One region of the Bacillus sp. LQ01 genome, then DNA from elsewhere that is predicted to be linked to it. Evidence: riboswitches for the same ligand, from Rfam matches in the RefSeq annotation. Region 1 holds a riboswitch; each other region holds the start of a gene.
What was found. A riboswitch is a leader RNA that binds a small molecule or an ion and turns the genes downstream of it on or off. The one in region 1 is predicted to bind lysine.

Region 1 (10,255 bases):
AAGCTGTATAATCGTGTGCATCTTCATAATACCCTCTTGCAGATTCTTTTCCTTTTGCATAGCGAATCACTCTTGGATTATGAAAATCATCAATGCTGGCGCGTGTTACTGGTAATCCTCGTTTTTTTATTTCTTCCGCTAGTTCGTTTGCAAATGTTGTTTTTCCTGAGGCTGTAATACCGCTTACTCCAACTCTTATTGGATGGGTTAAGTTTAGCTTTACAATATGATCTGCAATTTCTTTGATTCGTTGTTTTCGGTTCATGATATCTCCCTTTATAATTAGTTGACATAATATAATTATAGATAATAATTCATGTCACTATTTGTCACTATTTGTCAGTAAATTGATATCCTTTCTCGAATCGCTGATATCTCGAAAAAATCATTGATATATTTTAAGTTATGATAGATATATTTGAAAAATCGTTGATATATTATTAGCTTACTTTCCCTTAAACCCTCGATATAAAGCAGTCCGTAATTCTTGTTTGTATTCTTCAATTTCTGGCATTTCGAGTTCTTCTGCTAGTCTGATAGCTAATTCAATATCATACGGTACTCGTACAAGTTGAATAGAAAAGCTCGCTGCTTCTTTTTCATTGTAAGTCCCTTCAAATATTAAATAGGAAGCTTGCGTTATTTCAAGCGGGTTTCCTACGCTACCGGCATTACATAACGTTTTCCCTCTGAAATTTTGAACGAACGCTTGGTGAACGTCACCGTAACAAACGACATCTGGTTTTCTTTCCCCTTCTATATTTTCCGTCAGATCACTATTTTCGAACATACTAATACGTTCTTCTCTTGAAGCGTGTGGTTGAATTCTTTCATATAAACTTCTCGGTGAAGCGTGAAACATACGAATGAATTTCCCACTCATATAAAACTCGATTGAAAATGGTAAGTTTCTTAAATAGTCATTTTGTTCTTCCGATAATTGTTTTTGATGCCATTTCAATGCTTCAAATTCAGTCGGCTTTGTAATAAAATCATCCCAGTTTCCCATTACGACTACTTCACATTCTTTACGAATGATTTCAATTGCTTCACTGGAATGAGGTCCTTTTCCTACTAAATCTCCAAGGCAAATAATGCGCTCGATCCCTCTTAATTTAATATCATTCAACACGGATTCTAATGCTTGAATATTACCGTGAATATCTGAAATTACTGCTATTTTATCCATATAAATTACTCCTTTATTTATTAAATTCGCTTGATTGATACCATTTTGGAATATAAGATGAAAAATGATTATGATCTTCTAAAATTCCATTTAATCTTTCCTTCATATCATCTACTAAATGCGGTGTACTTCGATTCGTCCAAACGATATCCGCTGGGAATGTCATCGCGACGTACAATGTATACAGTTTCCAAAAATGAAGCGATGGTTCGCCTCCGAAATAACCGTGAACTTGTCCAATCGCGAATGGTTTGCTTATATTCGTTGTAAATAGTGCTACTTTATGAAAATCATGAATAGGATCACCAATATCGAATCTAGCAAAATCAATGACAGCCCGAAACTCATTTTGGTCAATCATTATATTAGCCGGATGAAAATCGTCATGTAAAAATACGATGGGACGATTTTTTAATAAATCTTTATGATTTCCTACAAAATCTATCACTGTATTTAAATGAAAAAAGTCTACTTCATATTCTTTCAACGCTTCTAAGTATCTCTCATATTTACTCCATATAGACATTTCCCATGAATTACTTTTATCTTCTTTTTCAACTAAATGAATCTTTTTTAGTACTTCTCCAGCCTTTTTTCCAGCCCTATACTGCTCTTCTGTAGACAACGTTCTTAATATATCTTCACCATCTAATCCATCAATCCATTCAAAAACTTGTACACATTTATTGAATTTAGTAAGACTAATAAAATGAATTAATTTTGGCATAGGAATATGTAAAGAATCTAGCTGCTGCATATATTCATATTCTTCCTGCTTCCGTTCAAAATATGATGAATCGCATACTTTAATAAAATACGAGGCCCCACTCTCTAATTCAATTTTATATTTCTCATCGAATGAAAAGCCTTTTGAAATAACAGTCGCTTTTAACATGCGAGGCCATTCTAGTATTCTCTCTATCTCTCTAAGTATTTCTTCCACAACGTTCACCTCTATCAATATATGTACAAACTCCCTAGCACTTCATGCTCTCGTTTATTTCCCCCTTTAAACTCTACTGCAAATGGATATTCACCATTCTTATTCAAATGTTCTAGTACTAGCCCTTCTCCAATCGGTTCACAAAACTGCACATGAATATCTCCAAATACTACACTTTGACACTCGGCATTCCATTTTTCATTTTTCACAACTGAGCTTGTAGATAGCTCCATTACTTCTTTCCATTTCCGTACTATTTCTCGAACATTTTTTACTGCGTAATGAATCGTTTCAATTTGTTGCACTTTGTTTTTATGTTCAGTAATCGTCCCACTGTTACGTAAATCGTTTCTTCTTTCTTCGTCCGTTTCATTCCACTGTATAAAGAAAGGTAATTTCGGTCCGTTCTCTTCTTGCTTAACGAATAACATTTTCCATTCTAAAAGTCGGCCATCTTTTCTCATGCGTTTCCCTTCAAATGGCCCTATCGTATGTAAGCCGTACTTATTAAAGTTAACTGCTAGCTCCTCAATTGCATCTGTTCGGATTGCGATTTGTAGCATTCCTTCTCCATTTTGTAGTTTCACCACTGTTTCTTGTACTAATGGATTTTCTGCTTCTTTCGCTTTTTCTTCATGTTGAACTGCTAAAAATTCTATGTATGATAAGTCAAAATAACTTAAACTATTCCAAGTACCCCAATTCGTATGCTCTCCGCCTAATACAGTATGAAATCCAAGTTCCTGCATTTGTTTTGCCGCTTCCTCCGGTGTACCATGAACTGTGTGAACGAGATGATCAAATCGTAACATGTCTTTCTCCCCTTTCTCTCCATCCTTTTATTGTATATTTTATTTTTCTTTCATTCAATTCAAAAACTTTAAAACCTAGTTGATTTATACGATTAATATGTATTATAATGAAACAAATTTAATTATTGCTGATTGGAAAAACCAAAGGCACTTTTCTCATACGGGAAAAGTGTCTTTTTCATTTATTATTACAGGGGGATTATTTATGCAGAAATTAATTGTCTTTGCTATTATTGGATTTTTCGCTCAATTGATCGATGGGGCACTCGGAATGGCGTATGGGGTAACGTCTACTTCACTATTATTAATGTTTGGTATTGCACCGGCTGTAGCTTCCGCATCGGTTCATTTAGCTGAAGTCGTTACAACTGCAGCTTCTGGCGCATCTCATATCAAATTTGGAAACGTTGATAAATATACAGTTTCCAGGCTTACATTACCTGGGGCAATCGGCGCATTTATTGGAGCATGTTTTTTAAGTAATTTGCCTGGAGATGTAATCAAACCGTACATTTCCGTATTTTTATTTACTTTAGGAGTTTATATTTTATTACGATTCATCATTCAAAAACAAATTGTCACTTCAAATAAGCGTATGTCTGCCAAACAACTTGTGCCGCTTGGTTTATTCGCTGGATTCGTTGATTCAACTGGTGGCGGTGGTTGGGGGCCGATTACGACACCCGTTCTTCTAGCAAGAGGAAATGAAGCTAGAAAAGTTATTGGATCTGTAGATACGAGTGAATTTCCTGTTTCACTCGCTGCAACAATTGGCTTCTTCATCTCACTTGGCTGGGAACAAGTAAGCTGGGTTTGGGTATTTGCCTTAATGCTCGGCGGTATTGTCGCAGCTCCAATTGCTGCATGGTTAGTCCGCATCGTTCCGCCCCATTTACTTGGCGTATTAGTTGGTGGTCTTATTATCTTCACAAATATTCGTACACTGCTTACTACATTTAAAGTGGATCCAACTATTATTTCACTTTCTTACGTTGCAGTTGGTCTTGTCGTTATTATTTCTATTTTCATTGCTGTTCGAAATCATTCCAATCGTCCTAACGCATCAACGGCTGAGTATCCAAATGATCAGAAGCAAATGCTACCATAACTATAAAAAAATACCGCTCAATTTAGAGCGGTATTTTTTATTTTTCTATTTTCCAATTAATCATCGTTTCTGTAGCATTTACTCTCTTCATATGTAACTTTTCTAAAACACGCATCGAACTATAGTTATCTAGGAGTGTCTCTGCAATTATTGTTTCTACCTCTCCTGTTTTGAAAGCCCAATCGATTAGTTCTTTTACAGCTTCTGTTGCATAGCCCTGATTCCAATATTTCTCAATAAATCCATAGCCAATTTCTACTGTTTGATCCTCGTTTGGTTTCCCTTTAAATCCAATATCACCTAAAACGCTATCATCTTCTTTCCGAAAAACATACCACGCCCCCCATGGTAATAAAGCCTCATCTTGTTTCACATTCTCTACATGCCCTACAATATGCGGACCGCTATTATATCCTTGCTCGTTAGCGACTTGAATCCTCTCTTCTGTACACGGCACTATATAGAGCCTTTTTGTTTCTAATTTCATTTTGATTTCCCCTTTTTGCTTAAACGTTACTCTAATTATAACAAATAATATGACTTTATTATGAATGTCGAATTATATTTTTCTGAATTTTCTTTTTATTTAGAGGGTTTTTCAATATTTTTTGCGAAACATTTGTATAACAATTTTTTCTTTGCTTATTGCTACATAATAGTAGGTTCGGGTGGAGTTTTGCGAGCGTTTCCTATACAATAACCGATATTTTTTGACTTTTCCTAACAAAATATCTTGCAATATATTCAGAAAGTCATTACAATTGCCATATATTAAAAATCTTAGCAATATATAAATCCTCATCAATCCGATGAGGTAGAGGTTGCGACTTTTAATAGTAAAACGGACGAGACACAGAGAATGTCACCGACTCCGTTTGAAAGGAAAAGTTGCCGAAGTTTATATTTCTTCTCTGGAAATATGAGCTGGGGCTGTCTCCGAAAGGAACAGAACTGTCACGTTTACAAAATTACCGTGTAAACGTGGGGTGCTATCTTAACGGAAGGGTATGATGGGGTGGTTATTTGTGAAACGTTCCGCCAAATTCCTTTGGCGGTTTTTTGTATTTTTCTCCCCCGCTCCTTCCTAACCTACAAGAAAAGGAGTGTTGAACATGAATAGCGCAACAAATCAATCTACCTCTAAAACGCAAACTACACAAGGACAAGGTGAATTAAAACGCGGATTAAAATCGCGTCACCTTACGATGATTTCTCTCGGCGGTACAATTGGTACCGGACTATTTCTTGCCAGCGGTGGTGTCATCCATTCAGCTGGTCCTGGCGGCGCATTAATTGCATACGCCGCAATTGGAATTATGGTTTACTTCTTAATGACAAGCTTAGCTGAACTCGCAGCTTACATGCCTGTTACTGGATCTTTTAGTACGTATGCAACAAAATTTGTTGATCCATCACTTGGCTTTGCACTTGGATGGAACTATTGGTATAACTGGGCGATTACGATCGCTGCTGAACTTGCAGCCGTAACATTAATTATGAAATTTTGGTTCCCAGATACCCCTTCTCTTATTTGGAGCGGATTATGTTTAGCTATTATTTTCCTTTTAAACTATTTATCTGTTAAAGGGTTTGGTGAATCTGAATATTGGTTCGCACTTATTAAAGTAGTTACAATTATTATCTTTTTAATTGTCGGCTTTATGATGATTTTCGGAATTATGGGGGGCGAAACTGTTGGATTCAAAAACTTCACTGTTGCAGATGCACCATTTAACGGCGGTATCATGGCAATTATCGGTGTATTTATGGCAGCTGGTTTCTCCTTCCAAGGAACTGAATTATTAGGAGTAGCTGCTGGTGAAACATCTGATCCAGAACGTAATATCCCAAAAGCAATTCGTTCAATCTTTTGGCGTATTCTTTTATTCTATATCCTTGCGATTCTCGTTATCGGTTTATTAATTCCTTATACAACTGAAAGTCTTGCTGCAAGTGATGTAACAGTAAGTCCATTTACACTTATTTTTGAAAAAGCGGGCGTTGCCTTTGCTGCCTCTGTTATGAACGCTGTTATTTTAACGGCAGTACTATCTGCTGGTAACTCTGGTATGTACGCATCAACTCGTATGCTTTGGGATTTAGCTCGCCAAGGAAAAGCACCAAAATTCTTAGGCAAATTAGATAGCCGCGGTGTACCTGTAAACGCATTAATCGTAACGTCAATTGTCGGTAGTATCGCTTTCATTGCTTCTTTATTCGGTGACGGTGTTGTATACATTTGGTTATTAAACGCATCTGGAATGTCTGGCTTTATCGCATGGGTTGGAATAGCAATTAGTCATTACCGTTTCCGTAAAGCATATACCGTACAAGGCAAAGATTTAAAAGACTTACCATATAGAGCAAAATGGTTCCCATTCGGTCCAATCTTCGCATTTACACTTTGTATCATCGTAATTTTAGGACAAAACTACGGCGCATTTATAGGTGAATCAATCGATTGGAACGGCGTACTCGTTTCTTACATCGGTTTACCACTCTTCTTAGTACTATGGTTAGGATATAAATTTACGAAAAAAACAAAAGTGATTCCACTTGATAAATGTGAACTAAAATAAAGTGAAACGAGCAAACAAATTTGTTTGCTCGTTTTTTATTGCAAACCTCTTTGCTTCCCTATTACTCCTGTTTTTGCCATAATAGAAGAAATATAATTAAAGGTTGGGATACAATGAACATTCGCATTACTGATGAAGCAAAAGCAGCTATACATAGATTAGAACGTAAAGACAAAAAGATCATTCGCATTAGAGGGACAATGACAAACTCTTGTAGTATTTTCGTTGATGTCGATTTAATTTGGGATACATATAACGCAGATGATGTTGTATATGAAGATGCAGATCTTATCGTACAAATGGATTCATTCACGAAAGACTACACTGGTGATACGGTGAAACTTGATTATAAGACGACAGGTTTTAGTATTACGACTCCGAGTGAGACTTTAGTTTATGGATTGTCGATTAAAAAATAAAAATTGTTTTCATTTGACCACTGAGGTGAAAAAATGGGTAAATATGTTCCGTTAAAATTTTTATTTAACGAAGAATTAGCAGAAAAAATGGCTGATTCTATTTGTAAACACGATCCTACTTTCTCTAAAAGAAACTTTGTATCTTCTGTAACATGTAAAGTTGAAAATTTAGAGTTAAAGCATCGTATTGAAGTAATTGCAGATGAATTACACAATGCTTTACAAAAAGATTTTAATGCAGCCATACATATATTACTGAAAACATTAGGACCAGAAAATACAACAGAAGTAGGCACATTTACATGTATGAAATAACGAAAAGGAATACTGCTGAATATGCCATTCGGCCTTTTCTTCAAACATACCATGAAGACACACTAGACATATTGCAACAGTGGATTTATGACGAAAACAACCACATTAGAAGATTAGTTTCTGAAGGTACAAGACCAAGGCTTCCTTGGGCTAAAAAAATAGGAGCTCTAAAAGATGATTTTAAGTACAATTTACAGCTTCTTGAACCATTAATGAATGACCCTTCTAAATATGTTCAAAAATCTGTAGCCAATCATATGAACGATATTACGAAAGAAGATAAAGAACTCGTTTTTCAGTGGTTACAGCAATTACGTGATAAACAGCATCCTATTAATCCTTGGATTATAAAACATGGACTAAGAACAGTAATAAAAAGTGGTACTTTACCAAAAAATTTTTCTTTTTAAGTATTTTAAACAAAACCGCTTATGCTTCAAAAATGAAGCATAAGCGGTTTTCCTTTTGAATACAGAAATAACAAACATAAAAAGTACTTTAAATTTCTTCTTTATATCATTATTTTACTAACTCTTCTATGTTATTACTTTCCTTAATTTTTTCGGATGATAGCCAGAGTGAATAACTTGTTCCATCCTTGTTCCTTAAATATATGTTAAATTCCTTATTATATAGTTCTTCTTTAAGAATAGTGACTACCTTTCTCAAATCATCTATTACATATGGATCATTTCTATATTTTATCTCACTGTCATTGAAAACTAATGTCAATTCATACTCTAGACAATTGCCGTCTTTCGGGTGTGGACAAGTAATATCCTCAATTTCAAAACGATCATTTTGAATTTCATTTAACCTTACGCCTACTTTTGTTTCAGTTTGAACCAAATATGTCCAATAACCGCTTACTGTGTTTTTCATTGTTAAAAGCAGTTCTTCTTTCGTTATAGCTTTTTGCACATTTTGAAAAGGCAAGCCTATAGATTCACCATTATAATCCTCAATTTCAAGTGTTGTTATCTTTCTATTACTCTTCTGAATGAATTGGATTAGAGCATATAAACGATCTAATTCTTTTGATTCAAATTGACTGTAATCAATCTTGTCACTCATTTTTAAAGTTAATAATAACTTATCCGTTGGTTTCTCCTCTATATCATCATCCACTATATATTGAAAAACATTTTTATTTTCAGGTTCCACGTAACCTAATTTTTTAATTTCTTCTAGCATTGGTTTAAATTTCTTATATTCCTCATATGTTTTTTTCCGTATTGATATTCATCACCTTTTATTCTTGAATATAAGAAGCCATCTACCTCTACTCTAAATTGAATATTTTTGTTATTTTTTGCTTGAACAGTATGATATGTATGCCCCATATTCCCTTCGTTTATAGCACCCCAATGTGTTACAATCACATCAATTCCGTGCTTTTTTTTCACATATTTTTTCACCTGATCGTCATCTTTATAATTACACCCACTTAAACATAAGAAACATAACAATACTAACATTACATTTTTCATTCTTTTCATATAGCACCTTGCCCTCTTTTCGCATAAACAAAATATTCCATATATAAAGAATACTAAATCGCTGAATGTTTTCAAAGAATTAAAATATTTTTACACTCGGTTTATATATCTATTTCTTTTATTAATGGCTCTAATAAGTTTTAATATTGATAATCGAATATAATAAAAAGAAACCTAAATTTAAGGTTTCCCATTTTTACCAACAATTTAAATTTTAATAGATATTTTTTAGCCAAGTAATAATTCGTAGTACCCGAAACGACTCAAACCAAGTAATGAAAAACAGGACAACAAAGAAAGAGATAAGTGATATGAATTTTAATCTTCCATCTTCACGTCTAGCAATCGCTATAATACTCAGAACCACTCCAATTAAAAAAGAAATATACCCTAATAGGATAATAGGCTCAGAATAGCTATCTATTATCCTATTTAATCCAAATAATAACATTCCAAAAGTCATCAAGGTTATTGAAAATACACTAAATTTTTTCATAATTCAACCTCCAATATAATTTTACTATTTTATGGAGAGAATAATTTTTTTATGCGTATGAATGAACAATTATACTATAAAAGTAGATAACTCAATTTATTTTTTCATTAAACAACTGCCTTCTTTTATACCCTCAAAGGATTTTCACTCAATTAACCCGAATATATAAATAACAATTCTCACAAGGAGTAACTTTATATGAATCTATTCGAACACGAAACATAAAACCGTTCCACTTTAATAAGAGGTCCTCCCTTTTTCTTTTCTCATCATATCATCCATTAAAAAAATAGGAGGACATAATTATGAAACGTGATCCATTATTTTTAACTTTATTAGAAAGTGCAAATACACATTTTAGCGGCTGGGATTTTTCTTTCATTTCAGAAACAGGTCGAATGAAGAGCGAGCCTTTATCGTGGTCATACGGCAGTACTGCTTTTCAGCTTATGCAACGTGCAGAATCAATGCTCGATATGGGTACTGGCGGCGGAGAGTTTTTATCTATGTTACAACCGTTCCCGTCAACTATATTCGCTACTGAGGGCTACGCTCCAAATGTGCCAATTGCTCGAAAGAAATTAGAGCCTTTAGGGGTTACCGTTGTAGAAGTGACCGATGATACCGCTTTGCCATTTCAAGATGGTCAATTTAATTTAATTATAAATCAACATGAATCGTATGCTGCTTCTGAGGTAAACAGAATTCTTTCTCCAAGTGGCGTTTTTCTTACACAACAAGTTGGCGGTCTTGATTGCGCGGAACTTAATGAACAGTTTGGCTCACCACTAAATAGCGAATTTGCAAGTTGGTCTCTCGAAACCGCATGCAGTGAGTTAAAGCAAAATGGATTTACTATCTTAGATGCAAAAGAGGAATTCCCTTTCCAACGCTT
Region 2 (10,255 bases), 1.2 Mb from region 1:
GAGTTCTCGTACTGAACTACTTCACCAACGAGCTCTGCACCATGCTTAGTGAGTCTCGATACCATTTCGTCAATGTCTTCAACGGTGAACATGACGCGTAGATAACCGAGGGCGTTTACAGGAGCATTTCGGTGATCTGATATAGTAGGTGGGGTGAGAAATCGCGAAAGTTCAATTCGGCTGTGGCCATCTGGAGTGGCCATCATAGCGATCTCTACGCACTGAGAACCGAGTCCAGTTACGCGACCAGCCCATTCACCTTCGACATTGGCTCGACCTTCGAGATTCAAGCCAATCTCCTCAAAGAAAGAGATTGCGTTATCAAGGGATTCTACAACGATGCTGACATTGTCCATTCGTAGTAATTTGTTTTTTGCCATAGTCTTATCTCCTTATGTATAAAAGTCTATTATTTAATTATCCTCATAATTATACTACTAAGTAGTTACAAATTCCTTTCAGTTAAAAACACCTTGTCACAGTATAGGAAAATGTGACAAGGTGTTTTTTAATATGTCATATAGCATCGTGTTAACGAACAGCTTTTTATTTAATAGGAAGGTAATACATTAATCTGATTTTTTTAGTATTACTAAATATATCAGATTAGCTCATTTGCACGAAAGGCTCAATTTTCGCCATAAATGATTGATGCAGCGCCTCAACGCCTGTTACTAAATGAAGGCGGTCAATAACGACAGACACTTTAATTTCTGATGTACTTACCATTTTAATATGAATATCTTCTTCTTTTAAAGTAGTGAACATATTTGCAGCGACACCTGGGTTAGATACCATGCCAGATCCTACGATTGATACTTTTGCTAAGTGATTTTCATGTTCTACAGATTCATAGTGAAGAGTTTCTTGATTTTGTTCCAAAACTTCTAAAGTTTCTCTTAAATCATTCGAATGAATGGAGAAGGAGAGGTGTACAGTTCCTTCATTTGTAATACTTTGAATGATGATATCTACATTAATGTGTGCTGCTGCTAATGTAGAGAAAACTGTTGAAAGCGAGCCTTGTTCTAATCCTTTAATTGTGACACGTGTAATGTTATCCTCAAATGCAATACCTTTAACGATTGATTGTTGTTCCATGTTACATTCTCCTTTTACAATTGTTCCGTTTTCTTGTTCCATACTTGAGCGAACTTCTAAAACTACATTATGATTTTTAGCAAACTCAACAGCGCGCGGGTGTAATACGCCGGCACCGAGATTAGCAAGCTCTAACATTTCGTCATAAGAAATTTCGTCTAATTTGTAAGCATCTTTTACAACTCGTGGGTCCGTCGTATATACACCTGTCACATCCGTATAAATATCACATTTTTTTGCTTTAAGTGCAGCGGCTAGTGCGACAGCAGTTGTATCAGAGCCACCACGGCCAAGCGTTGTAATTTCATTTTCTACACTTATACCTTGGAAACCAGCTACGATAACAATCGTACCTTCAGCAAGATAAGATTGAATACGATCTGTATGAATGTCAGTAATCCGTGCACTACTATGTACAGATTCTGTCGTAATACCTGCTTGCCACCCTGTTAATGAAATTGCATGATAGCCTTTTGCTTGCAGTGCCATTGTTAATAATGAAATAGTTACTTGTTCTCCTGTAGATAGAAGCATATCCATTTCACGTTTACTTGGATTTTCTGTGATAGCGTTAGCGAGTGCGACAAGTTCATCTGTGCTTTTTCCCATTGCTGAAACGACAGAGACAATGCTATGACCTCGTTCATATTCTTCAATAATTAAATTTGCTACATGTTGAATGCGTTCGACGCTTCCGACAGAAGTGCCACCAAATTTTTGAACAATTGTTTCCATTACAAATTCCTTCTTTCGTCTATTTTTAAGAATAGATTAGGAAATATATAAATCCCAATACTCCTGTAGTTACCAGAAAGACAAACAAAAAACACCATCTCAAATAAGTGAGGATGGTGCTGTTACAGGAAAAGGGAAACAGAAAACGGAGCTAATAAAAAAACCGCCAAAAAAGGAATATCATAAAAAAATGATATCTCTTTTTTGTAGATAGCTCTTCATACGTACACGTCTGTACATATGACAGTTCTGTTTCTATTCGAAAACAGCCCCAATTGATAAATGCAGAGAAATTTATCAATTTCGGCAATACTTCCTTTCATCTAAGTTCATAGACATCTCTGTGTCTCCATTAGAATACTCATAAGTATCGCAACCTCTATCTCACGTTTTAGGCGAGAGTGTTTGATTTATGAAGTTGTTGGTAACATTTGTTTTATAATAATTTAAATTTTTCGTGGAATCAAGTGTTTTATATATATTTTAAAAATTCTTTCTTTTTTTGAGGAAGTTTGTGAAAAATGTAGCAAAATAAATTCATTGCATGTACATTAAACTTATAGTGCATAGGAGGTGGGGAGAATGAAAAGGAAACAGCCTATTTATGTTGCGACAAAAATGAACACGACGATGGAAAAATTATGGGAATATACGCAAGAACCAGATATACATACAGAGTGGGATGCTCGCTTTACTGAAATTTCGTATTTAGAGAAAAAAGAAGGAGAACCACAGAAATTTTTGTATAAAACAAAGATTGGATTTGGGCTTGAAATAGTTGGAGAAGGGGAATCAATAGGTGAAATAAGAAAAGAAACTGGTGAAAGAATTTCTTCTTTAAAATTTTGGACGGATAATACATTATCTCTTATTCAAATAGGACGTGGTTATTGGAAGTATACGCCCAATAAAGAATACATCCATTTTGAGACACAATATGATTATGATACAAGATTTGGTCGTATAGGAAATGTGATAGATTCCTATATTTTTCGTCCGTTATTAGGTTGGGCGACTGCTTGGAGTTTTGATGCCTTAAAATTATGGTTAGAAAAGGGGCTTCATCCTAGGTTACTAATTAGAAGAACAATGACGTATTGGCTCGTATGTTCTTTATTTGCTTTTGTATGGATATATCAAGGGATAGTGCCAAAACTACTGTTTACTCATTCAGAAGAAGTAAAGATGCTTTCTTTATTAATCGGTTCAAATGAAAGTAGTGTATGTATACTTAAAATAATTGGGGGGTTAGAAATAATTTTCGGTGTCGTATGGCTGTTGCCACTAACAAAACGAAAATTATTTATACTGCATATTATTGTATTACTAGTTTTAACGTTAGCGGCAGGATTTACGAATATCGCAAGCTTTACAGGACCGTTTAATCCGATTACATTAAATGTTCTTTTAATGGGGTTATCAATTGTCGGTTATATAAATAGCTTCGATTTGCCAAGTGCAAAAAATTGCAAGAGGACGAGAAAGGGATAATGTATGGCTAATATTTACGAAAGACTATTAGGGGATTCTTATAAAAAACTTCATCCGAAATTACAGAAACGTTATGAGATTACAGAAGAAAATAGCTTTACTGGAGAAGGAAAGATGGATGAAATTTACGGTGGTTCTTTTTTCGTAAAATTCATATTAAAAATTGCATCGAAGTTTCGAATATTTTTCTCTGAGAGAGGTAAGGGAGTGCCATTTACAATACATAATACCGCTGAGCGTGATGAACATGGACATGAACTTGTGCGGTGGAATCGTACTTTTTATTTTCATAATAAGAAAAGATATTTTAATGCGGTAATGAAACTTGATGAAAATGAAATTGTAGATTATTTTGGCGAACCACATTTACTCGTTTCTACACTGCATTTTCATATCGATGAGTTAGGGGCAATGCATATTTCTTCAAAGAAACAATGGTTTTATATGTTTGGAAGAAAAATGCCGTTACCAAAATTTTTGTATGGTGAGGCAAAAATTGTTGAAAGTTATGATGAAACACTACAATGTTTTCGAATTCATGTACAAGTACGAAACCCGTTAATTGGTTCGCTTTTTTCATATAAGGGAACATTTGTGGAAAGGGAATAGACGATATGAAAAATATAATATTTGGGCTTGCTTGCTATGTTGTTTTTCTAATATGTGAGTGGTCGAATATAAATCCTGTTGAAGCAATTATATTATTATCTGTTTTATTATTTATACCAATGTCATTTTGTATTATTGATAAAAGAAAAAGAGATGGATCGCAATTATTATTTTATAAATCCGTATCATTTTTATATCCAATCGCAGCAATTTGTGCAATGCTAGCTTTCGTCACAAATCACTATTTATTTGCGCTAGTTTGGTTTGTATATACAGGAATTGTTGCGTTATTTGGTGTAAGTAGATTGCTAGAAAGAGGATGGAAGCCGTTAGAAGAGATCGCCATAGATAGTGCGTTTATTTATTTGTTTTTAGGTGGTTTTTGGTTTTCTGCTTCAGTAGCAAAACTTTCAATTATGCATTTTAGCTCTGACATTGTTTTACTCACAGCTGCACATTTTCATTATTCGGCGTTTCTATTGCCATTATCAGCTGGTTTAATAGGGAGAAAAAGAGAAAAGAGAAGTAAAGTGTATGATGCTATTATGTTTATCATCATGATTTCACCTATGACAGTTGCAATAGGAATTACATACTCAAGAATATTTGAATTTTTTGCAGTGTTCCTATATTTATGTGCAATTTATGGGTATGGATTTTACGTTTGGAGAGCAAAATTTAATGCTATCAGTGCAAAGATTCTTCTAATCGTTTCGTCTAGTACACTCATGGTTACAATTATGTTCTCACTTATATATTCATACGGGAATTTGAAGCATGTCTTGACGATTACAATTGCTCAAATGGTTTGGATTCATGGTGTTGTCAACGGAATTGGAGTAGCGTTACCGGCATTTATCGGCTGGGTGATTGAAAAGAGTGTTCCGAATTATAAATACTATGGGAAACCAATGAGTAAGTTAAGAGGAAATGTGGCAATTGGTGAGGCTTATTTATATAGCAGCAATTTAGTAGACAGTAAGGAATACAACGGTTTAGTTGATAAAGTAAATGACTTTCATAGTGAGGCATTTGATGTGACGAAGGTTCCTTTAAGTATTATTCATTTTTATGAAAATACAGTAGAGTATGAATTGCAATCGAATATTAAATGGGCTCGTTGGTTCCGTCCGTTCGCACTTTGCTATGAGAAAATGAGTAAGCGTGTAGAACAAATACATTTAGGGGTGGGCGGCAATTGGGAAACGATGCATGGCTCTATCATTAGTGTAATAGATGAGAAAGATGGAAGAGAGAATGTAAGGGCTTGGATAAGGAAAAATGAAGCAGGTGAATCTATTTTTGTAGCTCTTTATTCAAAGCATACAAATAAGAATGAGACATATATGAATATCGCCTTACCTTTACCTTATTCGAATATGACTGGTATTTTGAAACTATATAATGATAGTCATGATTTAATCATTACTAGTAAGTTAAGAGAAAATGGTCAGGGAGATGAGGGGATTTATTTACATACTCGGTTCTTAACAATCCGTTTACCATTAGCAGAGACTTTTATTATAAAAGAGCGCACGGATCATATACTAGAAGCTAATCATAGAATGTGGATATTTGGAGTTGAGTTTTTAGAAATTGATTATAGGATTAAGAAAGTAGAGGAGAAGTAAGAAAAGCTTGGAAAAATTCCAAGCTTTTTTACGTATGTGTAATTGTTATAGCAACTTGTTTATCTAGCTCATTATCCCAAACACGTTGAATTTCAAAAGTGCCTGTTTCAAAAAATAATGGGAATCTTTCTTTAAACCAATCTTGCATAGGAAGCTTTAGTGCTGTATCGATTGGTATCCATAATAATTTGCCCTCAGGTGGGTTTAAAAGAAGTTCACCTTCAAATGAGTCTGTCCAGTAGTTAAATACCATGTACCGAACATTCCCTTTCGGATTTACATATTCATCTAATCCCTTAAAATTTAAATCCGAAACAAGTAATCCGGTTTCTTCTTTTACTTCCCTTATAGCGGCTTGAACGATACTTTCGGGAAAATCTACTTTGCCGCCAGGAGCTATGTAGCCAGGGAAACCTCGATGATTGGGTCGTTTTACGAGTAAAACTTCATTGTTGCGCTGGATCATACACATTGTATAGATTTGGTGTTCGATGTTATGTGAATTTGGAGGCATAATGATGTATTCTCCTTTATATTTTTTTGATAATTTTACCATAACATAATGGTTTCTTATATAATTGGAAATATAATATTATGAATTTTCAGTCGTATATTATGTATTCTATAGTCATTTGAAAAGAGGAGAGAGACATGCAAGGGGAAATACAAAAGGAGAAAAGTTTAAGTTATATTGGAAAATTATTATTACCAGTTAAAGTATCAACGCACTTTAAGTTTTTATGGATTGGACAATTACTCTCGGCCTTAGGTAGTTCGATAACTATGGTCATACTTCCAGTTGTTGTGTATTCATTAACTGGCTCAACAGTTGTAATGGGGATGACGATGGCAATGTACATGCTACCTAATATTCTTGCTTTACCGTTTGCAGGTTTAGTTGTAGACCGAATTGATCGGGTTAAATTAATGTTATTTACGGATATAATCCGCTGTATATTAATGCTATTACTTGCATCGCTTATATTTATGGATTTATTAACAATTACGATTTTATATATTCTCGTTGCCATATACGGACTTATGGAAGGGATATTCCAACCAGCATATTCTGCTGTAAGGGCGAAAGTATTCGTTCCTGAAATTCGTAATGCAGCTAACGCACTCACTCAAATGAGTAATCAAGGTATACGATTGATTGGGCCAGCACTTGGTGGGTTAATCGTATCGGTTGCATCTGCAGGGATAGGTTTCGGACTAGATGCAGCAACGTACTTATTATCATTTTTATGTTTATTATTTTTAAAAGAAATTAAGTTTAAAAAAGTAAAACCCATTGAAAAGAGTAAGCTTACTTACAAACAAGAGTTTATGGAAGGTGTTTTAGTTTTAAAAAGTCATCCGTGGCTGTGGATTACAATTTTAGTTTTTTCTTTTATAAATATTTGTTATGCCGGCATTATCGTCGTATTAATTCCATGGTTATTTAATGTTCATCATCATTTTGAAGCTTACGTGTATGGGCTTGGTATGGCCTTTTCTGGTGGTGGGGCTATAATTGCCGCAGTAATATTTGGTGGGAAAGAGCGGTGGCATAAGAGAGGATTACTAGCTTATGGAGGTGTTTTAATGAGTGGCATTGCTTTATTAATTATGCCATTCATTTCTTGGGCACCCGCTTTAATATTCTTAATGGCAATTGAAGGATTTGGCATGATGATATTTGGACTCATTTGGGAAACGAGTTTACAGGAGCTTGTACCAGAAGAAGCATTCGGAAGAGTGGCAAGCCTTGATATGTTGGGTTCTTTTGCTTTATTGCCATTAGGGTATGTAGTTGTAGGCTGGTTAGCTACTGTCATAGGTGGCGAAATAACTATTATAACACTAGCTAGTTTAGTAATTTTAACAATTGGAATAGCATTGTCTGTACCGAGTATTCGTCGATTTAATTGATTATATGGGAAAAGAGGGCTAGACCTATATAGAAAATAACTTAGCATATAATCAACTAGTATTAATAAAACATCTTTGTAATGAAAAACTGTCCGTACATATTTGGCACAACAAAATTAGAAATCACAAAAGAAGTGACGGAAGCGATACAAGCAGGTTTCAAAAATGAAGACTAAGCCCTAAAGAAATTAGGACTTAGTCTTCATTAAATACAAATGTTTGTTTCATTTTTTTACCTTCATTTACCGGATGGCCATTGTAAGAGAAATTCTTTTCTTCCCAAGTGATTACAACTTTAAAATTATGACTATTAAAGTCTAATGGGAATACCATGTAGTCAAAGCTTGTATGACTTTTAGAAATATTTTCATTAGGTGTAGTAGGTTTAAAGGTAGCTTTAGAGGTAGGGTTGTTATCAAGTATTTCCACAGATACGTTTGATACATCATGACCGATGTTTTTTACGAGTAAACTATACGTATCAAATACACCTTGCTTTGGCTGGATTGCTTGCTTGTTTGAGTTATGAGATTTATCAATTTCGACATACCATTGTTTAGACTTTGACGCAATCGGTAGTGACTGAAATGTGTAAGCACTAGCTTGTATTGGTAGTGCTAAGCATAAAAGTGTAAAGAGAGTTAATATTTTTCGTTTCATTTTTTTAGAGCTCCCATTCTTTAATGGATTTACTTGTTATTATCTTCTTTTTACGAGTAAATATACCATATAATGTAAAGTGGCTATAAGAGTAGTGAATCAATATCTTATTCAATACTCTTATAGCCGGCATAATTACGTATGTAGTAAAAAAGAATAAATTTGTTTTTCTATACTTAGATTGCTGCCCTTTTTAAAAGGACTATTTTTACGTTTTAATAAAAAGAATATACTAAGAGTTCAGTATAAATTATTTATTTTAATGTAGTTAAATGTGCTTATATATGTGAAATTAGAGAAGGAAGCTGTGTAGAGATGTTTCTACACAGTTTTTTTAGGATATGAAAAAATTACCAAAAATATGTTAAAATAACATTGTCATACAACAAGGGGGATTTGTTTTATGGAAAATGGACATCTTGCTAAAGTAGACTTAACGAAAAAAATTGAATCAAAATCTAAGTACAATAAGAAATTAGAAAAATATCAAAGGCGCTTATTAGCATTACAGCAAATTTTGAAAGAAGAAAAAATCGCGGTTATGCTTGTTATGGAAGGATGGGATGCGGCTGGTAAAGGTGGGGCAATTAAGCGGGTGACGGAACATCTTGACCCGCGTGGGTTCCAAGTAAATCCAATTGGAGCGCCTGCACCTCATGAGAAACGTTACCATTATTTGCAACGTTTCTGGCGCAAAATTCCACAGTACGGGCAAATCACCATTTTTGATCGCTCATGGTACGGTCGTGTGTTAGTTGAGCGTGTTGAAGGATTTGCTACAAAGGAAGAGTGGATGAGAGCATATGATGAGATTAATGATTTTGAAAAACTACTAACAGATGACCATTACATAATAGGGAAGTTCTTCTACCATATAAGTAAAGAGGAACAGTTAAAGAGATTCAAAGATAGAGAGAAAAATCCTTTGAAAAGATGGAAAATTACAGACGAAGATTGGCGTAATCGTGAAAAATGGGATGAGTATGTTGAAGCAATGGAAGACATGTTTGAAAAAACAAGTAAGCCAAATGCAAAGTGGCATATTATTGAAAGTAACGATAAATTGTATGCTCGTGTGAAAACGTTAAAAATTATTATTTCATTCATTGAGGATTATTTCTTAGAACATGGTATAGAATTGCCTTCTTATTATTATTATGAAATGAAAGAGGATATTGAAGTTTTGCAAGGTGTAGGTGTTAAAGAGTAAATAAGAAAATGGCCCTGTGAATTGGTGAAACCAAATTATGGGGCTTTTTTATTTAGAAACATTTTACAATTAACAGAATAAGGTATATAATCAATAATCATATTAACAATGTTAATATGATTATTGATTATATACTATGTGGGGGTTTTACTTTGAAGGGAAGAGATGTTGTTTTAGGTTTATTAATGGAAAAGGAATTGTCTGGTTACGATATTAAAATTGTGTTTGAAGACGTATTTACTCATTTTTTTGATGGAAGTTTTGGAATGATTTATCCAACGTTACGACAATTGGAGAATGAAGGGAAAATAAAAAAAGAGGTTGTCATGCAAGAGGGGAAGCCAAATAAGAAAATGTACTTTATTACGGATGAAGGACGTGAAGAGTTTTATCAATACATGCAGACGCCTATAGAGAAGGATGTTTTACGTTCGGATTTTTTAATGAGAATGTATTTTGGCAACTATAGTGATGATGTAACAATAAAAAAATGGATTAAAGATGAAATTGAAAGAAAAGAAGCGTACATTGCAGATCTTCGATTGAAATATGAAAAGTGGAGAGTAGGTATTACTTTCGTCGAAGAAATTTCACTAGATGTAGGTATTGCATCGTATAGTGCACAAGTGGAGACTTTGAAGAAAAAATTAGAAGAGTTAGAGGCGAAAGAAAACAATAAAACAGAAGAATGAAAAACGCATTCACAATAAATAAAGGGGTATATAAAGATGGAGCAATCAAAGGGTATTAAGATTGTCTTTTTAATGTGTCTAGGTATCTTTCTTTGTATGATTGATACGACAATTATGAATATAGCTTTACCGGCAATACAATCGAGTGTAAATACTTCATTAGAAAAGATGTCTTGGGTATTAAATGTTTATACAATGACGATTGCAGTACT
Region 3 (10,255 bases), 2.1 Mb from region 1:
TAATAAAAATAGCGCAGCAAATATCCCAATAATATAGATGATACTAGAAACGAATGTTGCCAACACCGTTACATATAAATCACGAATGGCCTCTGTATCATTCGTCACACGCGAAACAATTTTCCCCGCCGGTAAATGATCAAAGTACCGAATTGGCAACGTTTGAATATGAGAAAAAACATCTTCCCTCATAATTTGAATAATTTTGTTCGCTGCCTTTTGCAAGAAGAACTGCTTTCCGTATGCAAATAATGATACGACTACTAATAAAGCAAAATAGCCACCACCAAGTAATAATAGACGGTTTATTTCTGGCTTATAAAATGCAAATACTTCTTCCTTTGTTAATGCTTTCGCTTTATAAACTTGCACCGCCTTACCATTTTGAACGGTAATCATATCCCCTTTTACAGTACGTGATCCTTCTACATTTACTTTATTCGGTACAAAATAATATTGAAAACCGACTTGCATCACGCGTACTTCTTTTCCTTTTTTCTCGCCTTGTTCAAAGCGATCACTTCGCTTATAAAAAGCCCCATTATACGAAACAGCATCTTCACTCTGTTCTGTTTCATACCAAGGTTTCTCTATCCCGACGATATGATCGTCAATCATCGTTTTAGCGACGAAAGGACCAGCAAGCTCTGCGATGACGAAAATAAATAACATTAACATCGCAGCAAAAATCGTCCCTTTCACTTTCATCGCGTATTGAAACAATCGTTTTGAAACGCTCATATTTTCACCCCACTATCCGCACTTTCACTTTCACCTTGTTGTCTTTCAAACTGTTCGGCATACCAGCCTCCCTTTTGGATAAGCTGAGCATGCGTACCTTCTTCTATAACTGCGCCTTCATCCATAACGAGAATCCAATCCGCATGTTGCACTGCTGATAAACGATGCGTCGTAATAATCGTCGTCTTTCCGCTTCTTTCCGTTCTTATATTTTCAATGATCGCTGCTTCCGTACGAGCATCTACAGCTGATAAAGAATCGTCCAAAATTAAAATTTCTGGATTTTGAATAACAGCTCTTGCAATCGAGATCCTTTGTTTTTGCCCTCCTGATAAAGAAACACCTTTCTCTCCAACGAGCGTTTCTAACCCTTCTGGTAAAAACTCTAAATCCTTTTTAAACGCAGCAATTTCAATTGCTTTCTCTAGTTCTTCTTCAGTCGCTTCCCTATTTCCGAATAAAATATTTTCTCGCGCTGTTTTTGAGAACAAAATATGCTCCTGCGGTACATAACCAATCCAGCCGAGTACATTTTCATTCGTCATTTTATCTAATGTCACATCAGAAACTGCAATATCTCCATCTCCAAGTGGATATTGACGAAGAAGCTGACGTACAAGCGTCGTTTTCCCGCTTCCTGTTTTTCCGACAACCCCAAGCGTCTCCCCTTGTTTTAAGGTAAACGAAACCTTTTTTAAATTTGTTTCAGTTGATGAAGGATATGAAAAGGTAACGTCATCAAACTGAATATAATCCGGCTCTTGCACAAGCTTTGGATGTTTCGGATCCTTTACATCTGGTTCATACGCTAACGTTTCATTCACACGGTCAAGCGAAGCATTTCCTCTTTGCATAACATTAATTAATTCACCAATTGCAAACATCGGCCAAATCATCATCCCTAAATACACGTTAAATGAAACAAGTTCACCAAGTGTTACCTTTGATTGAAATACAAGATATGCCCCGTACACTAAACCGATTAAATAACTAAGGCCAACAAGCATTTTCACAGTTGGTTGGAATAATGCGTCAATTCTCGCTACTTTCATATTTTTTTCGTAGACGTCATCTCCTAAGTGATGAAATCTTTCCTCGTCTGCATTCTCTTGTACGTATGCACGAATAACACGCACACCAGCGATTGATTCAAGCACTTTATCGTTCATATCACCAAACGCATCTTGCGCAACGGTAAATCTTTCATGCAATTTCTTTCCATATATATTCATCGCATACGCCATAATTGGAAGCGGAATAAGCGCTGCAAATGTAAGCTCCCAACTAATTGTAAATCCCATCATAAAAACGATTGTAAGCATGTATAAACTAGAATCCACAAGCGTTAATATACCAAAACCAGCTGTCATAGCGATTGCTTTTAAATCATTCGTTGCCCTCGCCATTAAGTCGCCAGTACGATTTTTTTGATAAAAAGTCGGCGTCATCTTAAGTAAATGCCCCATAAATTTAGAGCGCATCGTTTTCTCAAGTACAAATGCACCTCCAAACAATTGATGTTGCCATACGAAAGTAAGACCATACCCAACGATTGTAACCCCTATTAAAATAAGAATAGATTGCATAATTGCTTCGTTCGATAACGTTCCTGTTTTTATATTATCTATCGTAACCCCTAACACTTTCGGGGGAATAACTTCAACTATATTCACAATTAAAAGAGCTCCAATGGCAATACTATATCTCTTCCAGTGCTCCCTAAAAAACCATTTTAACTTTAGTAATACTGATAACAATGTAACCTCTCCCTTCTCGTTCTCGTTTACCTCTCATTTCTTTATCCACTATCCAGACCCATCACATTTACATTTCGTAACCCATACAATCTCATCACATTTTTCCACCTTCCAAAGTTTTTTATCGGAACCAAACAAGGGAAAATAAACAAAAAAAAGCATACCGCCGCTTGACGATATGCACAGGAATGCATAAAAAGCGTACGTTACGATATACGCAACGTACGCTTTTTATAAGACAAAGATGCCCTATATATCCGTACGGGTTGCGTAATGATATGAATGTTTTCTGCCATTTAACAGAGCTAAGCCCATTACATTTACGATTACAATCATTACGCACACCCCCTTCATTTATTTTCCATTTATAATCTTACAACTTTATTGAGTATTCTGTCAATTATTTTTTCACACTTCAAATAAAAATATATGATACACCATTTTGAAATAAGGGAATGTTCTGTAAGAAAGGGCATACAAAATAAAAAAAGAATAAGAAATCGTTTTCACAAACATTTCATTTGAAAAATGTTATCAAACCCCCTACAATCACCTTATACTCACTCTTACAAGTTGCTATTTTAGGAGGACTAATCATGACAACTAGCAATACGTACAAATTTTATTTAAACGGAGAATGGAGAGAAAGCTCTTCAGGAGAAACAATCGAAATTCCATCTCCATACTTACACGAAGTAATTGGACAAGTACAAGCAATTACTCGCGGAGAAGTGGATGAAGCAATTGCATCTGCAAAAGAAGCTCAAAAATCATGGGCTGAAGCTTCCCTACAAGATCGCGCAAAATACTTATATAAATGGGCTGATGAGCTCGTAAATATGCAGGATGAAATTGCCGATATCATTATGAAAGAAGTCGGTAAAGGATATAAAGATGCGAAGAAAGAAGTTGTTCGTACAGCTGACTTCATTCGTTACACGATCGAAGAAGCTTTACATATGCACGGAGAAAGCATGATGGGCGATAACTTCCCGGGCGGCACAAAATCTAAACTTGCGATTATCCAACGCGCACCACTTGGTGTTGTATTAGCAATCGCACCATTTAACTACCCAGTAAACTTATCTGCTGCAAAACTTGCACCAGCATTAATTATGGGTAACGCTGTTATTTTCAAACCAGCAACTCAAGGTGCAATTAGTGGTATTAAAATGGTTGAAGCACTTCACAAAGCTGGCCTTCCAAAAGGTCTTGTAAACGTAGCTACAGGACGCGGTTCTGTAATTGGTGACTACTTAGTAGAGCACGAAGGCATCAATATGGTATCGTTCACAGGTGGTACAAACACAGGTAAACATTTAGCGAAAAAAGCTTCAATGATTCCACTTGTATTAGAACTTGGTGGTAAAGATCCTGGTATCGTTCGTGAAGATGCTGACTTACAAGATGCTGCAAACCATATCGTAAGCGGTGCATTCTCTTACTCTGGTCAACGTTGTACAGCTATTAAACGTGTACTTGTACACGAAAACGTAGCGGACGAGCTTGTTAGCTTATTAAAAGCGCAAGTAGCTGAACTATCAGTTGGATCTCCAGAACAAGACAGCACAATCGTTCCATTAATTGACGACAAGTCTGCTGACTTCGTTCAAGGTTTAGTTGACGACGCTGTAGAAAAAGGTGCTACAATCGTTATCGGTAACAAACGTGAGCGTAACTTAATTTACCCAACATTAATCGATCACGTAACAGAAGAGATGAAAGTTGCTTGGGAAGAGCCATTTGGCCCAATCCTTCCAATCATCCGCGTTTCTTCAGATGAGCAAGCAATTGAAATTGCTAACAAATCAGAGTTCGGCTTACAAGCAAGTGTCTTCACTAAAGACATTAACAAAGCATTTGCAATTGCTAACAAAATCGAAACTGGTTCTGTTCAAATTAACGGACGCACAGAACGTGGCCCTGACCACTTCCCATTCATCGGTGTAAAAGGTTCAGGTATGGGCGCACAAGGTATTCGTAAGAGCCTTGAGTCTATGACACGTGAGAAAGTAACAGTATTAAACTTAGTTTAATCTTATAAAAAGAAGCTGATCTATAAATAGATCAGCTTCTTTTCTATATAAATACTTCCGAAAAACGGAGTATTTCGTTCTACTTCCGATTTGGTTTTCCAAATCGAACTAAAACATGCCATAATAATTTTAATTCCTGAAGCACTTCTTCATAAGTTCCACGATCACTCCAAGATAATGGATTGCGCTTCAAATCCACTACAGCAGAGCCAATTATATTTGCATCGATGCAATGATTCCGTGCAATGCGTCTTGCTAAAGATGGCATTTTTGAACCTCTAAAATCCATTGGAACTTCGTCTACCATAAGTACAAAACCGATGTGCCAATACAAATCAATCGCATACTTCAGGCAAATTTCTTCTAAAACTTTTCCTACATCCGTACCCTTAAATGAAAGATCTGCAACAAGCGCCTCCACGTCTTCTTTAAGAGAAATCTCTCCATGAATCTGCGCTTCAATATAATGATTAAGATTACGGGCTGGCTCTTTGCTTACTAAATCTATAAACGGCCTTTTCAGGTTAGCTAGTAAATGATTAATTAATATTGTTGGCGTCAAATTTCCTTCACCAATTGCAAATTCTCTTACAAATGTCTCTTCCAAAAGAGCAGCTAAAATCATATCAAACTCCTCATAAGTCCCCTTTTCTTTCGGATCTTGATGCGAATCTAAATACGTATATGTAGAGCGCGAAGAAACTTTTGGAGATAAGAGAAAATAACAGGATCCAAAACGCGGAGCCGGCCCATCTGGATGTAACATTAAATTTAGCGCTCCATATTTTGGCCGTTGATCATTCGTTACGCCTTCTAATTGATATGCCCCTCCAAATATTCTCTTTTCCCAAAGGTCACGTTCACCACCAGGATAAGCAGATACGCTTCCATTAGATAGCAATGTTTCAAACTGACTTTTATATACTCCTTGCTCAAACAGTGCTTCAGCAACTCTTTTCATATTCGAATCTAGTCTGTCTGGATGAAAGTGTAAAGCAATCCTTGCATGAGATTTTAAATTAGCGACAGCTTCTTCAAATATTTCATCTGTAATATTAGACATTTTAAGTATATGATTAATCGTTGCTTTAGCCCCACGTTTTTCGTTCTCTGCATATTTTGAAATATACTCTAAAGCAAATAATTGAGATCTTAATAATTCCATAATCCAATCTCCCCTTTAATTGAACTGCCCTTAAACACTTCAATTAAAAGCTTATTCTTTCCTTCTTATGAAACGAACCTCATTTATTTAAAAAAGTAATTTACTAAATCTTAATTATGTATACACGCATTTTTCATAGGCAAATGTACACATTCTACAGAAATTTGATACCCTAGCCATCGCTCAGCAATATGTTCAAATGATAAAACAGATCCCGTTGTAAAAAAGCGATGCTTCAAATTCAGATTGTCAGACAAAATTCCTTTGTGCTGTAAAATGGTACTTAACTCTATCGCTGTTTCTTCTGCAGAACTAATAATCGTTACAGCCTCTCCTAACTCACTTTTAATCACAAACTCTTCTCTATAATCTGATTATTACTATATCCATTGACGTATAAAAATTCATTTGTTACTCTTAAATACGTTAATTTAATATTTAAATCCTCATTCGTATCTCGGTGAGGTAGAGGTTGCAGTCATTAAGAGTATCATTTCAGGAGATGTAGTGGCATTGATGAAGGAATGAGAAAGGAATGGTTGCCGAAGTAAGTCGTGTCCACCATGCACGCTTGCTGGGTCTGCATTTAATAAGTGCAGAACTGTCACAAACGTTTCGTTTGTGGAGAGCTATCGAGAGGTATGTCGTGGGTTTCTTATAAGATAGAAAGCATGTAGCGGCAGATTACGTGCTTTTTTTGTTTTGTTTGGGACTTCTCTTCCTGACTCAGGAAGACATACATATCTCCTCGCTTGACTTGGTTATACTAACTTTGGAGGTATTTTTCTATGCAACAAAAAAAATGGGGCTTTTGGGTACTAACAGCTTTCGTTGTCGGTAACATGGTTGGCGCTGGTATTTTCATGGTACCAAGTACGTTGGCACAAACAGCAAGCCCACTCGGTGTCACTTTAGCTTGGTTAACTACAGGGTTTGGTGTTTTAATGCTAGCTCTTGTTTTCGGTAATTTAGCAATTCGTCGTCCTGATTTAACGACAGGGCCACAAAGTCATGCATATGCTTTATTCTCAACACCAAAAAAGAAAAAAATGGCTGGCTTCAGTATGGTATGGGGATATTGGGTTGCAAACTGGGCAAGTAACGTTGCCATCATTACATCATTTGCGGGATATTTATCACTCTTCTTCCCAATTATGAAAGATACGCGACTACTATTTTCAATCGGCTCGTTTAACGTAGAAGTCGGAAAACTAATTACATTTACGATTTGTTCCATCTTACTTTGGGGAACTCATATTATATTAACAAACGGTGTAAGCGGAGCTGGAAAACTAAACTTCTTAGCAACAACAACGAAAGTAACTGGATTCCTTTTATTCATCGTCGTTACGTTATTTGCATTCGAAGCTTCTAAGTTTGGACAATGGTACACACCGATGATTGATAAATCAGGTGCATCACATGGTCTTCTTTCACAAGTAAATTTAGCTGCTCTTACAACGCTTTGGGCGTTTATCGGAATTGAATCAGCCGTTCTTTTATCAAACCGTGCTGTTTCTCCAAAAACGGTAAAACGTGCAACAGTTGCGGGATTACTTATTACAGTTGCGATTTACTTAGGAATTACAATTTTAACAATGGGTGTACTTCACGTTGATAAATTACAAGCTTCTGAACGTCCATTAGCAGATGCACTAAATGCTGCAATGGGTCACGGCGGCGGGAAACTGATGGCATTACTTGCTCTTACTTCCCTGTTCGGTTCTATCTTAGGCTGGATTTTATTAAGCTCAGAAGTACCTTATCAAGCAGCAAAAGAAGGTTTCTTCCCTTCCTTCTTCACGAAAACAAATAAAAAAGGAAGTCCAATTTACTCATTACGATTAACAAACATTATGTCGCAAGTATTCCTATTCTCAACATTATCAGGAACCATTGCGGAAGCTTATACATTCGTTATTACCGTATCAACACTGGCCTACCTCATTCCATATCTCGTTTCACCAATCTTCCAGTTAAAACTAGTCGCAACTGGTGAAACATATAAAAATGAAATGCGGGCAAGAATTACAGATGGCATAGTCGCAGTTATCGCACTTTGCTACGCACTATGGGTTATTAAAACTGGCGCATCCGATATAAAAACGTTCCTTCTCGGAATTGGTTTATTCGTAATTGGATTTGCTTTCTATCCATTAATGAATCGTGATCAGAAAAAAAATAACGAAAAGAAAAACGGGCAAGTTGCATAACGCAATTTGCTCGTTTTTTCTTTTGTAAAACATATATAATAGAACAAAGAGGTGAAAAACATGTCAATCGAATCGCTATGGAGCAGTCGCTTCCAACAACATATTCAAAATATCATTACATACTTTGCACGTATGATTAACGGTTTACTATATAGCTTTATCTTTATTTCATGCGTTGGCGCATATTATTATGCTCAGTTTCTAAAAGCATCTCCTTCTAAAGGAATATCTTTAATAATTATAACGATTGTACTTACATTCCTTATAACGAGATGCCCTATCCGTACATTTATTCAAAAACCTGATGCTGTCTATTTACTAGCACTAGAAGAGAAATTAACATCTTATTTCAAAAAATCTCTTCTATACAATTACATCATTCAGCTTTTCCCATTGTTATTTACGTTCCTTATTCTCGTTCCACTTGCTATGCAATCATTACAATTAACTGTACCTTTTTTATGTACAATCTTTATCGTGTTAATGATTACGAAAGCCTGGAACATGTACATACATTGGATGTGGCGTGATAGTCACGAAAAAAATATATGGCTGATCATTCGTATTACTTGTAACGCCCTAATCATTTACATGCTGTTTTATTCCGCAAATGTTCTCATATTGGGCGGACTACTCTTACTACTTGCTTTCCTACTTCTATATACGAAAAAACAGCCTACAAAACGAATACCGTGGGATTACATAATTGAGCAAGAAGAAAAAATGAACGTTCGTTTTTATCAATTTGCTAGCATTTTCACAGATGTTCCGCAACTGAATAAACAAGTAAATAAAAGAAAATGGCTTACAAATTGGATTGAACCTTTATTACATAAAAAACGAGCAACTTTCTTCTACTTACATACACTAGCATTTTTACGTGGAAATGATTATTTCGGTATATATATTCGCTTAGGATTGATCGGTGCTTTCGCCTTATATTTCATACCAAATATATACGTAAAAGGCGCTATCGCTTACATCGTTTTATATATGATCTCTATGCAGCTTCGTTCACTATGGAAATATTTTTCGGGAAATATTATTGTAGCATTATATCCAACCCATACTGAAGAAAGGATGAAGCAATTTCTTAGCTTAATCTTTATATTGCTAAGTATTCAACTCATTGTATTTTCGAGTGTTATACTCATTGCTACAGGTCAATTTTTACATAGCCTTATCATTATGATTGTCGGGTTACTCTGGATCAAATTTATTATTGTACCAAAAACGAAGCAAAGAATTTCCGCATTTTAACGAAAAGAATTATCTTAAAAGCCAAGGAGAAAATAAATTTTCTCCTTGGCTTTTTTATTTTGCTTCCTCAAACAAGAATCACTGAAACAACCGATATTTTATGATTTTACATACAAAAACGATAATACATGTTTACGACCTAATAAAAAGGGTATCTATTAATTAACAGAGTAAAGGAGGGGCCTATATTGTGAATAAAAAAACGGAACAATTGAAGCATCACGTTACTGACAATCAATGCAAACATGCTTTAACAACAAATCAAGGGGTAAAAATAGCTGAAGATGAATTTTCTTTAAAGATGGGCTTAAGAGGCCCAACCTTAATGGAGGATTTTCACTTTCGTGAGAAAATGACCCATTTTGATCACGAACGAATTCCCGAAAGGATTGTTCATGCACGCGGGGTTGGCGCTCATGGTTATTTTCAGCTTTATGAATCTTTAGAAACATATACGAAAGCAGATTTTCTTACTAATCCTTCAAAGAAAACACCTGTATTTGTACGGTTCTCAACCGTTCAAGGTTCTAAAGGATCCAACGACACAGTAAGAGATGTACGCGGATTCGCCACAAAATTTTATACAGATGAAGGAAACTATGATTTAGTGGGTAATAATATGCCAGTATTCTTTATCCAAGATGCTATTAAATTTCCTGATTTTGTCCATGCAGTTAAACCAGAACCACATAATGATATTCCTCAAGGAGCTAGCGCTCATGATACCTTTTGGGACTTTGTTGCGCATAATCCTGAGTCCACTCATATGGTCATGTGGCAAATGAGCGACCGAGCTATTCCGCGTAGTTTACGAATGATGGAAGGTTTTGGAGTTCACACATTTCGACTCATTAACGCAGAAGGAAAAGCCCATTTCGTAAAGTTTCACTGGAAACCTACCCTCGGGGTTCATTCATTAGTATGGGATGAAGCTCAAAAGATTGCCGGGAAAAATCCTGATTTTCATCGTCAAGATTTATACGAAGCAATTGAAAAAGGGGATTATCCTGAATGGGAGCTTGGATTACAGCTAATTCCAGAAGAAGATGAACATAAATTTGATTTTGATATTTTAGATCCAAC

Region 2: it holds a riboswitch for lysine, as region 1 does, so the genes downstream of both, AC22L0_RS05225 (aspartate kinase) here and AC22L0_RS11505 (amino acid permease) in region 1, are expected to answer to the same signal.
Region 3: it holds a riboswitch for lysine, as region 1 does, so the genes downstream of both, AC22L0_RS00660 (amino acid permease) here and AC22L0_RS11505 (amino acid permease) in region 1, are expected to answer to the same signal.

Annotation. Positions count from the first base shown of each region.
Region 1 is NZ_JBYEZL010000001.1:2,192,918-2,203,172, forward strand. It holds gene AC22L0_RS11475 (nucleoside/nucleotide kinase family protein) at 1-265, opposite strand, end outside; gene AC22L0_RS11480 (metallophosphoesterase family protein) at 446-1,189, opposite strand; gene AC22L0_RS11485 (aminoglycoside phosphotransferase family protein) at 1,203-2,132, opposite strand; gene AC22L0_RS11490 (VOC family protein) at 2,147-2,944, opposite strand; gene AC22L0_RS11495 (sulfite exporter TauE/SafE family protein) at 3,150-4,052, shown strand; gene AC22L0_RS11500 (GNAT family N-acetyltransferase) at 4,090-4,539, opposite strand; lysine riboswitch at 4,860-5,052, shown strand; gene AC22L0_RS11505 (amino acid permease) at 5,165-6,631, shown strand; gene AC22L0_RS11510 (iron-sulfur cluster biosynthesis family protein) at 6,745-7,050, shown strand; partial or broken gene AC22L0_RS11515 (DNA alkylation repair protein) at 7,084-7,775, shown strand; partial or broken gene AC22L0_RS11520 (hypothetical protein) at 7,885-8,864, opposite strand; gene AC22L0_RS11525 (hypothetical protein) at 9,079-9,360, opposite strand; gene AC22L0_RS11530 (class I SAM-dependent methyltransferase) at 9,666-10,255, shown strand, end outside.
Region 2 is NZ_JBYEZL010000001.1:967,716-977,970, forward strand. It holds gene AC22L0_RS05220 (VOC family protein) at 1-380, opposite strand, end outside; gene AC22L0_RS05225 (aspartate kinase) at 607-1,836, opposite strand; lysine riboswitch at 2,040-2,226, opposite strand; gene AC22L0_RS05230 (DoxX-like family protein) at 2,419-3,327, shown strand; gene AC22L0_RS05235 (DUF4166 domain-containing protein) at 3,331-3,936, shown strand; gene AC22L0_RS05240 (YndJ family protein) at 3,942-5,567, shown strand; gene AC22L0_RS05245 (8-oxo-dGTP diphosphatase) at 5,596-6,081, opposite strand; gene AC22L0_RS05250 (MFS transporter) at 6,219-7,481, shown strand; gene AC22L0_RS05255 (hypothetical protein) at 7,677-8,141, opposite strand; gene AC22L0_RS05260 (polyphosphate kinase 2 family protein) at 8,545-9,351, shown strand; gene AC22L0_RS05265 (PadR family transcriptional regulator) at 9,504-10,043, shown strand; gene AC22L0_RS05270 (MDR family MFS transporter) at 10,080-10,255, shown strand, end outside.
Region 3 is NZ_JBYEZL010000001.1:104,974-115,228, reverse strand. It holds gene AC22L0_RS00685 (ABC transporter ATP-binding protein) at 1-741, opposite strand, end outside; gene AC22L0_RS00680 (ABC transporter ATP-binding protein) at 738-2,498, opposite strand; gene gapN (NADP-dependent glyceraldehyde-3-phosphate dehydrogenase) at 3,095-4,534, shown strand; gene AC22L0_RS00670 (DUF3626 domain-containing protein) at 4,614-5,699, opposite strand; partial or broken gene AC22L0_RS00665 (glutamate racemase) at 5,810-6,058, opposite strand; lysine riboswitch at 6,158-6,339, shown strand; gene AC22L0_RS00660 (amino acid permease) at 6,488-7,912, shown strand; gene AC22L0_RS00655 (ABC transporter permease) at 7,973-9,172, shown strand; gene AC22L0_RS00650 (catalase) at 9,363-10,255, shown strand, end outside.